Regions from separate parts of the Rossellomorea sp. NRS-1567 genome, predicted to be linked through region 1. Evidence: riboswitches for the same ligand, from Rfam matches in the RefSeq annotation. Region 1 holds a riboswitch; each other region holds the start of a gene.

Region 1 (4,908 bases):
GCTCTACACTATCTAAAATGGGAACCTCAATATGATTTGCACTACGGTTTAGAAAATACTGTTGAATATTTCAAAAGGAAAATGGAGAATGACGAATGATTTCATAGCTCGTGCAAACACAAAGGAAAAGAGCTTGGGAAATTCCAAACTCTTTTCCTTTATTCTTTATCTTCCTCAAACGTTCTCCTCTAACTCATCTATAATACTTTCTGCAGTTTTCTTCCCGTTTTGAATACACGCGCCGATGCCCACTCCAAAGTATGAAGCACCTGCCAACTTCACACGTGGCAGCTCGGTTGCGAGATTTTCACCTAACGATTGCACAGACTGACTATGCTCAAGATGATAGTTTGGCATCAGGTCTTTCCAGTTCGTTACTTCAACAGAAATCGGATCTCCGTAAATGCCGACACTTTTTCTGATATCTTCAAGTGCCGTGCTCACAAGTTCTTCCTCGCTAAACTCTTTCAACTCATTGTAATGAGGGTTTGTACTTTTATAAAAAAGTCTCAATAAAAGGTTTTGATTAATGGACGTATGCTTCCATTTCCGGCTCGTCCATGTGCATGCATTACATTTCACATCTCTGCCGCTTGATACGATAAAGCCTGTTCCATCAGCAGGAAGCTCCTCGTCTGGAATGTTAAATCCAAGGTAAATTGAAACAAGGGAAGAGTTTCTCAATTTATTAAAATCAGGTTCAAGTTTTTCATGAGTCAGAATCTTCTGGGTTACGTCATGAGGTGTTGCGAATACCACATAATCCGCTTGAATCCTCCCGTGACCATTTAGAGTCAGCTCATATTTGTCTCCTGTTTTTTGGAGCTTAGTTGTTTCTACTCCCTTTAAAATTGTCCCATTGGAACATTGTTCTTCTAAACGTTCAATGATGGTTGATAAACCATTTTTAAACGAGATGAACTTTTTATTGGATGCCCCTTGGAATTTTTGTTTATTTGCAGATAAACCTTTAATGATACTGCCGTATTCATTTTTATATTCAAGTAAGTATGGGAGTGTCGAAGCCATGGTGAGCTTATGCAAATTTCCAGAGTAGACCCCTGATAATACTGGAGCTACCTGCTTCTCAACAAGTTCCTTACCCAGGAACGCTTCTAAAAATTCACCGATGGAACTCTCTTTGGTAAATTGTGTATTTTCCGTTTCAAGGTCTTTAAGTGCGTCGATCTTCCCTTCTTCTGAGACCAGGGTGCTATTTTGAAGAGACTCAACGGACATGGGAATTCCGAAAATCGTGTCTTGGGGAATCTTATGTAATTCGCCATTTGTATATATGTAGGATGTGCCTGTTTCATTATAGACAAGCTCCTCTTGAAGTTGAAGTTCCTCAACTAGTGAAAGAACTCCTTCATTACGGGCAACGATGGAATCTGCTCCCGCTTCCATTATGAATTCGCATTCATTTATGGTTCTAATTTTGCCGCCGAGCTGCTGATCTCGCTCGATCAGGATTAACTCGATATCTATTTCTCGTTCAATGGACATTCTTTGAAGATGGTACAGCGCTGTTAATCCTGTAATTCCTCCACCTACGACAACCACTGTCTTCATACGATTCACTCCAATAATTGCGTTTATGTATACAGATTATCATGTTTTTTGTTGATTAGAAAAAGATTCTGTGTCTGAATTGGTAAAAAGTATAGGGATGAGGGTTAGTTCCAACATTTTTATTTTTAATTCCTCTCATCTATCCTATACCCAATATCCAATTCCTAGTTGACAACTATGAATACTAATATATATAATTATAAGAAATCCATGACAACTATATAGCCGCTTATCCAGAGAGGAAGAGGGACTGGCCCGACGATGCCTCAGCAACAGATTCTACATCGTAGAACACTGTGCTAATTCCACAAGCAATTCGCTTGGAAGATGAGTTGAAGTTTGATACATAAAGCCTTCTTCTTATCTACTAGGAAGAGGGCTTTTTTCAATGAAAGAGCCTCTTCCACTGTTCGTATACATTATAAGAGGAGTGATCAAATATGGGAGAAATCCTTCAGGAAGCGATTCACAATCGAAGAAACGAGTTAATAAACAAATTAATTGTCCACAACATATTCAAAAAAGGAGACAAACAATTATTTGAGTTGACCCTCCAGGAACTTGAGGACGAATACAAATATCTTCAAAAGGAATGCCATCCGCATAGCGATGTTGGCTCCATTCATTGGAAAAATTGTTCCAAATTAAGCAGTTAAAAAGCAGCAATCCAAGGAATTGGATTGCTGTTAATTTACTTAAACTAACTGTCTTACATCTTCACACTTAAATCAAAGAAAGATTGTATAATTGTTAACTCGTTTTCCTTTCAGTTTTTAAACTATTCTATCCTCCCTAGTGGTGATTCCAGTTTATTAACTGAGTGTTTTATAGAAGAGTATGCACTCATCACAAAATAAAATTGTTCCAAAAGGATTCCAGATGCATTATTCTGATAATCTAGTCTCTTACAAAGGAATTGAAATATGACGGACACACTGCAGCATTTCATGAACGAATTCATCGCCCTTGATAGTTGGTCTCTCATTTTCATCAGTATAACCATTAATATATTCATCAGTATTCTAGGTTTCCTACCAAGTGTTTTCTTGACGGCATTCAATATTTCCGCATTTGGGTTTTGGCCGGGAGTCGGGGTTTCCATACTTGGTGAATCATTAGGGGCCATTGTTAGTTTTTATTTGTATCGAAAAGGTATGAATTTTACAGGGATTGATCAGATTCTGTCTAACAAATATTTTCTCAAATTAAAAGAAGCGTCAGGTACAGAATGGATCTTTCTTCTATTCTTATTTCGCATGGTTCCATTTGTGCCTTCAAGTGTGGTTACCGTTGCCGCTGCCTTTAGCTCTATTTCTATTGTTGTCTTTTCTGTGATCAGTTCTGTCGGGAAGATTCCTTCTTTGTTGATTGAAGCATTTGTGGTGGTGAATGTGTTGGATGCGGATAAGGGCACGGTTATTATGGTGGCAGGTTCAATGGTGGTTGGGATGTTTTATTGGGGATATCGTTGGAGGAAGAACAAGAGAACATAATTGAGGACGTCATAGAAACCATTCTCCTTGAGAACAGAAAAAAGACGTCCACCACATGGCATACGTCTTTTTCCCTAACACTTATTGTGCATTTACTTCTACAGCATCCTTCTTGTAATATTCTGCAAAGATCTCGGCGAACGCTTCTGTAGAGTTATACAATTCCACTAAATTGTTTTCCACTCCGCCAAACTCAAGTAACATGGCTCTCTCGGTTAGGTCCTGATTGTAGACCCCGTTACCTTCTGCCCTTGTTTTGATGAAGACACCCCGGCTGATGCCGGGATATTTCTCCTCCAGTTTAGCATTTAATTCCTTTGCAATCTTAAGGTTTTTTTCGAAGTTTTTGTTTTCTTTTCCTACGATAAAAAATAAACGTGCATAGTTTTTCCCATTGATGGTTTTGGTAGTGATGCTTCGTGGCTGAGAATCCCGATGGATATCAATCAGGTACGTTAGGTCATCGTTTTGGGCAATGGCTTCTTGTACTAGACCCCTTGATAACTGATAGGATTCAAAATATGTCCATGACTTGTCTTTGAGAGCTTTGTTTATATCTGTCTTATCCTGGACTGCTCCAATCCCCCTTGCTTCAAGCTCTTGCTTCAATTTTGAGCCGACAGCAATGACGTTGACCTTCTCGTTGGTACTCGCTGGATCTTTCGAATCGTTATTCTTAATCAGCGGGCTGAACGCTTCCCAACTGTGTGAATGATAGATGTAGACGGATTTTTCATCAATCTCTTGAACGCCGTCTCCTGAGTTGTTGTTGGCCTGATCAATTTGACTCTGATCGATTTCCTGATCTTTCAACTGATCTTCTGTTGGAGCCGGTGATTCATTTGGGAGGTTCGTGATGTCTGTCCCTTTCCCGGCAACGGCTATGTGAGTATGATAATTTTCGATTCCGGGGATCTCCCGTCCAAATAAACTACGCGGATCAAGGAGAGATACGTTCGTGACGCTTTCCAACCAATCAAAATCACTGTTTAATGCTTCCTCATTGGTAGCCCGCAGTCCAGTCATTTCCTGTGACAACAACATAAGAAACGTTTCCTTTGGGACGAGTTCGGACATCGATGAATACAGTAAACTATCCACCCTCAATTTAATTGCCGTCGACGAAATCAACCAGACTGTCAAGTATATGAGGACAATACCGATCAATACTACCCGAATGATGGCCTTCATAGAGACGAATACTAGTGGGACTAAGCTATTGTTGTTTCGAGACTTATACGACATCATCAGTACCCCTATATAAAGTATTTAATAGTTAACTTTATGCAGGGGGTTGATAGAGTAGAAGGTTTTTTCCGAGGTTCGGTCGGATTTCCTAGATCTTAGCGGTTTAAACCTTCCCTCTTAACCAGAATCACATCAATATTTTTGATAATCGTCATCAGACCGTTAAATCATTTTCAGATTTTAGCTCAAGAGCATTCCTCAGTAATTCCTGAAGAACCGCTGCGAAAATCGAAATGGTGACAGACGCAAAGCTGATAATGATCCCAACCATAGCGATACCCGGATGAAGAGCATTTTGGATGAGTAGAAACACTATACCTGCCACATAGATGGCTGTAATCAGTAAGGCATACAGTTTAATTCGGTGAAGAGCCACTATTGCTTTACCTGAAAAAGCGTTCTCTTCAATACACGTTAAAAGCTTAAAAGCTTGATACAGCGCTAAATTAAATGGAACCGCTGTTAAGTATAACCCTATTAGAATCGGCCATTTCAAATAAGCAAATTCCGGAAATAAATCAGCCGAATGCTTTGCCATTGTTGGCAACCAGACAACACAAAGGACGAATACAATCGCACCTATTGCTATTACTGC
Region 2 (4,908 bases), on a different contig from region 1:
CTATCCATCCACCGGCGACCCTCATAAAGGGAACCTCCGATAACACTGCAATCAGGAACGCGAGACCAATTCCCGCATATGTTCCTCCTGAATCTTCTACAAATAATCCGAAATACACATTATTTGCTAGATTCGGACCGAACACTAAGAAAGTGACCGATAAAAAGATGAGGAACTTTTTCATCGTGAATAATTCCTTCATTCCTGCCTTTAAATCAAGCTTTGCTGCCGCTCTCTCTTTCGGAAACCGGAAGGAAAGGAATCCGGAGAGAACTAAACAGATAAAGAAAGAGTAAAAAATGATGGTAGGCCCGATAAATCCTTCTGAAAGTCTTCCCATTATAAAGACTGCTATACCAAAGCCCAAAGAACCGAACAAACGGATATTTCCGTAGTTATACCGGACCTTACTTGTATACTTCAAGCTGATACTATCGGAAACGGGAATGATCGCACTTTGGAAAATGGCAACTAGAATGGCCACGATAAGGAGTCCATAGTAAAAGTCCATAAACAAGTAACCGAGTGCAAAGATTCCCGCCACTAAAGAGGTTAAACCAAGAACCACGGTGGGACGATTGGTCGTGTCACTCACCATTCCCCAAATTGGCTGGAAGAAAATCATCATGATGGGACCTACAGACATGATCGTTCCAATCTGATAGCCATTTAACCCCACGCTTTCGCTCAAATACACACTGAGTAAGGGATATAAACTACCAACACCGAAGAACGTTAATAAGTAAAATCCTTGTAAAGTAAAAATTTGATTTCGTACTGTTCTTTCCACTACCGTATCCCCCAAGATGTTTTTTGTCTTCCTTATAGTAGACCTTGAACGTTCAATTGTCTATGAGTTTATGCCTTATTATGGATAAAGTCATGCTTTTTTAGATTTTCTGGTGCCGGGAAGGAATGTATCGTCCAGCTACGGCGGCTAGTCCCTCGAGGTCATAAGCCAATAACGACAAAAAGGCAAAAAGCGCCTTTCCGCCGTTCTTGTCTTATGCTTGTCGGGACTGAACGAGCCGCCTCCGCTTTTGTTTCATCCAGCTACGGCGGCTAGTCCCTCGAGGTCATAAGCCAATAACGACAAAAAGGCAAAAAGCGCCTTTCCGCCGTTCTTGTCTTATGCTTGTCGGGACTGAACGAGCCGCCTCCGCTTTTGTTTCAGAAAAATTTCCCGTTTGACTTTTTCGAGTAAACCCTTTAAAGTATGGAAGTATATTTTAAATCAACTAAATACGATATTCTTCTTATCCAGAGAGACGGAGGGACTGGCCCTGCGATGTCTCGGCAGCGGACTCATATTGAGTGCTGTGCCACATCCAGCAAGCGAAATGCTTGAAAGATAAGAGGAGTGTTTCGTTCTTTTGAAACCTCTTCTTATTCCGGAAGAGGTTTTTTGTATTTTAGTAAATTGGACGACAAAGGAGTGTTAGGAATGAATCAAGAAAAAGGAAATCTATTGGCGTTACTGCCTTTGATCATATTTGTTTCTCTGTTCCTTGGAGCAGGCATCATTTCAGGAGACTTTTATGCCTTTCCTGTACTAGTATCAATTGTCATCGCATCCGTTGTAGGTCTGTTGATGAACCGAAAAGAGACGTTAACGGCTAAGATTGAGCGTTTTGCTAAAGGATCCGGTCACCCTGATATCATGATCATGGTCTTTATCTTCCTGTTAGCGGGAGCGTTTTCCGGAGTAGCTGAAAAGATGGGAGCCGTTGATTCAACTGTAAACTTCGCCCTATCCGTGCTGCCTGGTAACTTGATCATTGTGGGATTATTTATTATCGCTGCTTTCATTTCGTTATCAATGGGTACATCCATGGGAACGATCGCAGCACTCGCGCCAATCGGTGTCGGGATTAGTTCAGGTACAGATATTTCTATGCCCCTTGCCATGGCGACCGTCATTGGAGGAGCGATGTTCGGAGATAACTTATCGTTCATTTCAGATACGACCATTGCAGCTGTTCGTACACAGAAAACGGAAATGAAAGATAAATTTAAAGTCAACTTCTTCATTGTATTACCTGCCGCAATTGTGACAATGGTGATTCTCCTTGTTCTTACTATGGGGAATCAATCTACTGTCGGAGCGGAAAGCTTTAATTGGATTAAAATTCTGCCTTACCTTGGAGTTATCATCGGTGCTCTTGCAGGATTAAATGTGTTTGTCGTTTTGTTAGGCGGAATTGTTTTAGCTGGAATCATTGGATTCATCGATGGAAGCTTTACTCCAGCCAGTTATTTCGGTAGCGTGGCCGATGGAATGACAGGAATGGCAGAGATTGTGATCCTTTCCGTGCTGATCGGCGGGGTTGTCGAACTTATCCGTCATAACGGCGGGATTCAGGCTTTACTTTATCACGCCACTCGCAAAATCAAGTCTCCTCAGGGAGCACAGCTTGCTACTGCAGGATTAGTGAGTTCTACTAACCTGTGCACAGCAAACAACACAATTTCAATCATTATTGCCGGCCCGCTTGCTAAATCGATTAGTGAAAACTATGGGGTGGATGCCCGTAAATCAGCCAGTATCCTTGATATTTTCTCTTGTTCGATTCAAGGATTAATCCCTTACGGAGCACAGGCCCTGTTAGTGGCTGAAGTCGCAGGCATTTCACCAATCAGCATCATCCCATATGCCTTCTACCCGATCTTGATTGCTGTTTGCGGTCTGATTGCCATTCGATTTGCACTACCGAAATTCACACGCAAATCTGCACCGGAAGCAAACCCGGTTCGATCTTAATAGATGAATTTAGAGAGACAAATCCTTTGGGGTTTGTCTCTTTTTTTGATAAGAAAAAAGCAGATTCCGTTTCCGGTAACCTGCTTTCTTTTTATAACAAATCATTTACATGATACAGCTTACCACTTTCAATTTCGCTTTCTGTTACAAGTTTAACCAGTGCACTTGCGACCGTATCGGTTTCACGAAGCATTCCTTCCTCTTTATAGCGCTGGAAGGATTCGACATCGGCAAAGGCTTCTTTAGAGGAGGAACGGATTTCACCTTGCATATCTGTATCCATGACACCAGGGCTGAAGGCAATCACTTGATGTCGGCTATGCTTTTTAGAAAGCTCTAAGCTTACGGTTTCTGTCAGCATATTCACTCCGGCTTTGGTTGCGCAGTAAGTACTCCAGCCATATACAGGGCGACTTCCAGCTCCTGAGCTGATATTGATCATGATCATCTTCGAGTCAGAACCCCGGGCTGCTTTTATCATCTCATTGGTAGCGATCATGGGAGATAGTAAATTCACATGCACACTCGTTTCAAGAGCTTGATTTTCTACTTCACCCGACGGATTGATTGGTGTCACCACACCGGCGTTTTGGACAACATAGACTCTGGTAGGTTTATATCCAAATACTTTTGCTCCCACTTCACGAAAGACCGCTTCTGTTTCTCCTGATTGTGCAAGATCACACGATAGGAAGTCATAAGATACCTCTTTTTCCCCGGCAAGCTTTTGCAGTCTTTCATTATCTGACCTGGAAACATTGATCAAACCTATGCCTTTTTCAATAAATAGCTTGGCAATCGATTCACCTAATCCTCTTGTTGCTCCCGTCACAATTGCATAATCCATATGGAATCATCTCCTTCTTACCTTCTGATTATAAGGGAGAGTCTTCTTATAACAAATAAATAAGCATTGAATTAACGGAAGATTTACAAAGTGGCGGTTGCCCAGCTAAGTGAAAAGGCACACCATCAAGGCATACTCTCATCAATCAAATGATATTCAGGGATTAAATCTGACAGTGGGACAATGGAAGCTTTTTTCTCATAAAGAGGAAGAAACTCTTCAAGCATGGTGGCAACCTTGATTCCTGTGACCCCGACATGACCTATGGCAATGGTTGAAGTGTCACTATCTAATTCTTTAGAAAGGAGCTTGGCTTGCTTTCCGATATGCTGGATGGTATAGACATCATCAAAGAATAATTCGTTCTCAAGATAGGGCACATCCAATTCCTTCGCAAGCTTCGGAATGACACTCTTTCCTGTTGTTTTACTATCAAGATAAAATAACCCCTTTTCCTTGCATACCTCTAAAACGATTCTCATGACCCTCTCATTGGCAGTGGCCCTTGAGCCCATATGGTGATTGACTCCTACTGCATAGGGAACCTCTTTGATCGCCTTTTCTACTCTTTTACGGATTTCGTCATTTGAAAGCGAAGTGGTAATTGCCCCGGGTCCAAGCCAGCTTGCTTTCCCGGACATCGGTTCCATTGGAAGGTGTACGATGACCTCATGGCCCCGACCATGTGCCTTTTCCGCATCTTCCAGTGTTGTTGGCAGAAAGGGCATAACTGCAATTGTCAAGGTAACCGGTAAGTTCAGAATTTCTTCTGTTCCCTTCATGTCGTTTCCTAAATCATCAATAACGATCGCGAGTTCATTATGATGGGCTGGAAGGGGCAGGATGTTTCTTGCAGAAGATGAAGCATGAAAAAAGAACGTCAATAGTAAACAGAAGAACAGGATTCTCATCTTTCATCACTCCTTTTTCTTTATCATGTCCATTTTGAGGAGTATATACGAAAGAGGTCCGTCCCTGATGAGAGCGTAAATAAAGGCAGGAAGCTTATTCTCGCTTCCTGCCTTCTTAGTTTATGAGGTCCGTCCCTCATCCCAGCCTTTGGTGGGGCGGTCGCTGGGGTAGCCGTGGGTTTGGCGGTACGTTTTTCTTTGGGTGGTAAAGTCCCACCAGTTTTTGGTGGAGGATGGGTGGTTGGCGTGATGGACGACACACCTGAGGGAGTCTTCTACGCAGGGGTCCATCCAGACGCCGTATTTCTTTTCCAATTCTATAATCAGGTCTTCTCCCTTTTCGTTCTTAATGGCCTCATAAGAATAGAAACCAAGATCTTCAACGACGT
Region 3 (4,908 bases), on a different contig from region 1:
TCCTCCACATATTGTGGAGAAACTGACAGAAGCAGCAGCTTCCCCGTCCAATCATAAGTATCCTCCATTTCGCGGCTTATCGTCCTTTAAAGAGGCGATTGCGGCTTTCTACCTGCGTGAATACGGTGTGGAATTAGACCCGGAAACAGAGGTAGCCGTTCTGTTCGGAGGAAAAGCCGGGTTAGTTGAAATCCCTCAATGTTTATTGAATCCTGGTGATGGGGTATTGGTGCCCGATCCCGGTTATCCCGATTATTTATCAGGGGTAGCATTGGCAGAAGCTCGTATGATTAAAATGCCACTACGAGAGGAGAATGGATTCCTGCCTGATTATCGTGAACACTCCCGTAATGAGCTGGAAAATGCGAAGCTAATGTTTCTGAACTACCCTAATAACCCTACTGGAGCAATCGCCACAAAATCATTCTTTGAAGAAACAGTCACTCTTGCCAATCAGCATGATATATGTGTTGTACATGATTTTGCCTATGGAGCTATTGGGTTTGATGGAAATAAGCCCATAAGCTTCTTGGAAACAGATGGAGCAAAGGATGTGGGGATTGAGATTTATACATTATCGAAAACGTATAATATGGCTGGTTGGAGAGTGGGGTTTGCAGTAGGGAATAAAAGTGTCATAGAAGCGATCAACCTCCTGCAAGATCACTTATATGTGAGTCTGTTCGGTGCTATTCAAGAAGCGGCTACCACTGCCCTTTTAAGTTCCCAGGAATGTGTAGATGCACTGGTTTCAACATACGAAGAAAGGAGAAAACTATTAATCTCCGGACTTCAGGATATAGGGTGGGATGTAAAAGCTCCACAAGGTTCCTTCTTCGCCTGGTTAAAAGTACCTGATGGATTCAGCTCTGTAGAGTTCTCTACTTATTTACTTGAAAAAATCAAAGTCGCTGTAGCCCCGGGTGTAGGCTTTGGAGAATTCGGAGAAGGGTATGTACGAGTAGGACTATTAACCACAAACGAGCGGATAAAAGAAGCGATTTCGCGTATAGAAAATTTAGAATTATTCCACAAAAGGGATTGACAGAAGTTGAAATTGGTGCAATAATCCAACTGAAATAATGAATAATGAAATTCTTATCAAGAGCAGGCGGAGGGACAAGCCCAATGAAGCCCGGCAACCGACTTATTCAAGCACGGTGCTAATTCTTGCAGCAATAATGCTGACAGATAAGAAAGAGTGACGAATGCAAACCTCTTCTTATTTGGAAGAGGTTTTTTGGTTTGCACAGGCTTATGAAGTCAACTTGCGGCTAAAATAGCATTATTAAAAGGAGGCAGGACAACAATGAGTGAAGTGATAGCTACATATGAACTGAAGGGAAAGAGTGGTTCATTCGAGAAAAAGGCAGAAGGGATCGCCCTGGGATTGACGGTCGGTTCATGGACGGACTTACCTCTCCTGGAACAGGATCAATTGCGGAAGTACAAGGGGAGAGTCGTTTCCGTAAAGGAGTGGGAAGAGGAAGGTGGCTCCCGGGGTGAAGTGCAGATTGGCTATCCCGGTCATAATTATTCCAATGATATTCCGGCCATCCTTACTACGGTATTCGGCAAGCTTTCCCTGGATGGTGAAGTGAAATTAGTAGATATAGAGTTTTCCAGTGAATTGAAAAAAGCCTATCCTGGACCACGGTTTGGAATAGAGGGAATAAGGGAGCTGACGGGAGTACAAGATAGACCCCTGTTAATGAGCATCTTTAAAGGCGTAATCGGCAGGGATCTTACCTACCTTGAAACTCAATTAAGGGCCCAGGCTCTTGGGGGAGTTGACCTAGTAAAAGACGATGAGATTCTCTTTGATAATTCACTGACACCTTTCACTGAGAGGATCAGTATAGGGAAAAAAGTGTTACACGAGCTGTATGAAGAGACAGGCAAGAAAACACTGTATGCTGTAAACCTGACAGGAAGGACTTCAGAATTACGTGATAAAGCAAGAAAAGCACGTGAGCTTGGAGCCCAAGCCCTTTTATTCAATGTGTTTACTTACGGCCTGGATGTTCTCCAGGAATTGAGGGAGGACCCTGAGATCAGGTTGCCGATTATGGCCCATCCTGCATTTGCAGGTGCTGTTGCTTCATCTCCTGCATATGGTGTGAGCTATTCTTTATGGTTAGGGAAATTCCTACGCATGGCCGGAGCTGATTTTTCTTTATTTCCATCTCCATACGGAAGTGTCGCATTAGAAAAGAACCAAGTCCTGTCCCTCAGCCATGAGTTAACGAAGGATGATGATCATCTAAGAAGAGCATTGCCGGTACCGTCAGCAGGCATTCATCCTGCGCTTGTACCGCATTTGGTGAAGGATTTTGGTGTAGACTGTGTCATTAATGCAGGGGGTGGCATCCATGGCCATCCAGATGGGGCAATTGGAGGGGGAAAGGCATTCGTCCAAGCAATTGAGGCAGTTTTAATGGGAGAGACTCTCACAGATGCTGCAGATACTCATGGTGAGCTTCGTAAAGCACTATCCCTATGGGGAGAGGAGGTAAAGGTATAGTGACGCGTCCGATCATTTTTTGTGATTTTGATGGAACGATTACAGAAACCGACAATATCATCTCGTTGATGAAATCCTTTGCCCCTCCAGAATGGGAACCTATCAAAGACGGCATCTTAAATCAGTCGTTGTCCATTAAAGAAGGGGTAAGCAAGCTATTTTCACTTATTCCTTCATCACAGAAAGAGGAAATGATTCAGTATCTATTAGACACAGCAATCATACGTAAAGGGTTTAAGGAGTTTGTAGAGTATACAAAAGAACATGAGATTCCTTTGTATATCGTAAGCGGTGGAATCGACTTCTTTGTTCATCCTTTACTAAAAGATTATGGGCCTTTTAATGGGATTTATTGTAATGAAGCAAACTTTAACGATTCAACCATAGAGATTCATTGGCCACATCCTTGCGATGATCACTGTGAAAGCAAAGGATGTGGATGCTGCAAGCCTTCCATCTTGAGGATGCTGTCTTTAACAAAAGGTACGGAGGTCATTGTGATAGGGGATTCTGTAACAGATATCGAAATGGCAAAGCTTGGAGACACTGTGATCGCCAGAGACTATTTGGCACATACATGTGAAGAAAAAGGAATACCCTATCATCCGTTTGAATCCTTCCACGATTGTATGGACGTCATTGAAAGAGGAGTGAAAATATGAATTCCTATCAATCGGAGTGGGAAGAACTCGCTGATATTAAAAGGGAACTGGCAGCGAGGGATTGGTTTATGGGAACGAGCGGGAACCTTGCGATGCGAGTGAGTTCTTCCCCTGCTACTTTCCTGGTTACGGCAAGTGGAAAGGATAAAAGGAAGCAAACAGAAGAAGATTTCCTGCTCGTAAACGCACGTGGTGAGGCCATCCAGGATACTCCTGCACGACCATCAGCCGAAACATTGCTGCACAGTCATGTTTTTACAGAAAGTTCAGCGGGATGCAGCTTACACGTTCATACCGTTGCGAATAATGTGATCAGTGAACTGTATGGGGATGAAGGTGTCGTCACATTCAGAAACCAAGAATTAATTAAAGCTTGGGATAAATGGGAGGAAGATGATTCTTTGTCCATTCCAATCATTTGTAATCATGCGCATATCCCGACGCTTGCCGAGGAGTTTCGGTCCTTTATTAAAGCAGACAAAGGAGCAGTGCTCATTCGCAACCACGGGATTACAGTATGGGGAAGAACCGGTTTTGAAGCTAAGAAACTATTAGAAGCTTGTGAGTTTATGTTTCAATATCAACTCACTCTTTTATCTATAACGAACGCGGGATCCATTACTAAAGGAGGAGTACGATTATGACGACAATCAAAATCCAGGGAAAAAATCAGGTCATTGATAATCAGGAAGAGGTAGTGAGGTATTTAAGTGAACAAGGAGTCATATATGAGCATTGGAATATTGGAAAGCTGGACGTAGGACTAAGGGACCGATACGCTTTAACCGAAGATGATAAAGCGGAAATTCTGTCTGCTTTTAAAGAGGAGATTGAAGATATTTCAGAGCGAAGAGGATATCAGGCCTGGGATGTGATTTCCCTTTCCGAGCGAACACCAAATCTTGAAGAGCTTTTAAGGAATTTCCAACAGGAGCATCATCACACAGATGATGAAGTCCGTTTTATTGTAAACGGACATGGTGTATTTGTCATTCAAGGAAGTAATGGTAATTTCTTTGAAGTGCATCTAAACCCGGGTGACTTAATTTCAGTTCCTGAAAACATCCGCCATTATTTTACATTGAGTGAAGACAAGCAAGTAGTTGCCGTCCGTATTTTCGTCACACAGGAAGGCTGGGTACCAATCTATTAATATAACTTTTGGGTAGGCGAAAGGTGGAAACCATTGTCTATCCTTTTGTTTTTAGTAGAAGAGATATTTGGCGGAAAATGTCTAATTAAGATACATTTCTAGATATTTTGTCTTGTTTTGCGAATCTATTTACTTTTCTGATAATACTTGCGATAATTCTCAAGTAAAGATTTTACTTAATAAAGGCTAGGAGCTAAAAAGGAGTTTATAAGAAATGGGTCGTCTACTAAAACAGAAGTGGTTATTAATGAGAATTAATCAGAAACGTTCAGAAATGATTGGGTTGGGGGAGAGTTTAGGATTATGTGCAGCGGAGACGATCAAATGCAGTCAGCAATTAGATCAGCTTTTGAACGACTATGAAAAGTGCACAAATAAAGTAGTGTCATTAACCCTCCAAGAAACATCAAACGAATTTGGGCAATACATTAAGGGCTTATTAAAACGAACTGCTTCTTGAGACTACTCACCAAGGTTTTTCCTCACCATTCAAGGTTTACAAGAGACAATAATCTCCAACAATATCCACATTTAAACCAAGACAATCAAATTAATTTGTCGTTATCTCA

Evidence for each region. Region 1 has a riboswitch for S-adenosylmethionine ahead of ACIFOD_RS21645 (Fur-regulated basic protein FbpA). Riboswitches for the same ligand answer to the same signal wherever they lie in the genome.
Region 2: another riboswitch for S-adenosylmethionine. It lies ahead of ACIFOD_RS04215 (Na+/H+ antiporter NhaC family protein); the one in region 1 lies ahead of ACIFOD_RS21645 (Fur-regulated basic protein FbpA).
Region 3: another riboswitch for S-adenosylmethionine. It lies ahead of ACIFOD_RS02280 (2,3-diketo-5-methylthiopentyl-1-phosphate enolase); the one in region 1 lies ahead of ACIFOD_RS21645 (Fur-regulated basic protein FbpA).

The regions. Positions count from the first base shown of each region.
Region 1 is NZ_JBITPL010000032.1:6,099-11,006, reverse strand. It holds gene ACIFOD_RS21655 (NAD-dependent epimerase/dehydratase family protein) at 1-99, shown strand, start outside; gene ACIFOD_RS21650 (protoporphyrinogen oxidase) at 175-1,572, opposite strand; SAM riboswitch class I at 1,799-1,906, shown strand; gene ACIFOD_RS21645 (Fur-regulated basic protein FbpA) at 2,013-2,228, shown strand; gene ACIFOD_RS21640 (TVP38/TMEM64 family protein) at 2,496-3,065, shown strand; gene spoIIP (stage II sporulation protein P) at 3,147-4,310, opposite strand; gene ACIFOD_RS21630 (DUF2975 domain-containing protein) at 4,468-4,908, opposite strand, start outside.
Region 2 is NZ_JBITPL010000006.1:50,262-55,169, forward strand. It holds gene ACIFOD_RS04210 (MFS transporter) at 1-790, opposite strand, end outside; SAM riboswitch class I at 1,254-1,358, shown strand; gene ACIFOD_RS04215 (Na+/H+ antiporter NhaC family protein) at 1,445-2,761, shown strand; gene ACIFOD_RS04220 ((S)-benzoin forming benzil reductase) at 2,853-3,608, opposite strand; gene ACIFOD_RS04225 (divergent polysaccharide deacetylase family protein) at 3,734-4,519, opposite strand; gene ACIFOD_RS04230 (helix-hairpin-helix domain-containing protein) at 4,640-4,908, opposite strand, start outside.
Region 3 is NZ_JBITPL010000002.1:116,987-121,894, reverse strand. It holds gene ACIFOD_RS02285 (pyridoxal phosphate-dependent aminotransferase) at 1-1,045, shown strand, start outside; SAM riboswitch class I at 1,096-1,198, shown strand; gene ACIFOD_RS02280 (2,3-diketo-5-methylthiopentyl-1-phosphate enolase) at 1,310-2,524, shown strand; gene ACIFOD_RS02275 (2-hydroxy-3-keto-5-methylthiopentenyl-1-phosphate phosphatase) at 2,524-3,186, shown strand; gene ACIFOD_RS02270 (methylthioribulose 1-phosphate dehydratase) at 3,183-3,830, shown strand; gene ACIFOD_RS02265 (1,2-dihydroxy-3-keto-5-methylthiopentene dioxygenase) at 3,827-4,339, shown strand; gene ACIFOD_RS02260 (aspartyl-phosphate phosphatase Spo0E family protein) at 4,554-4,799, shown strand.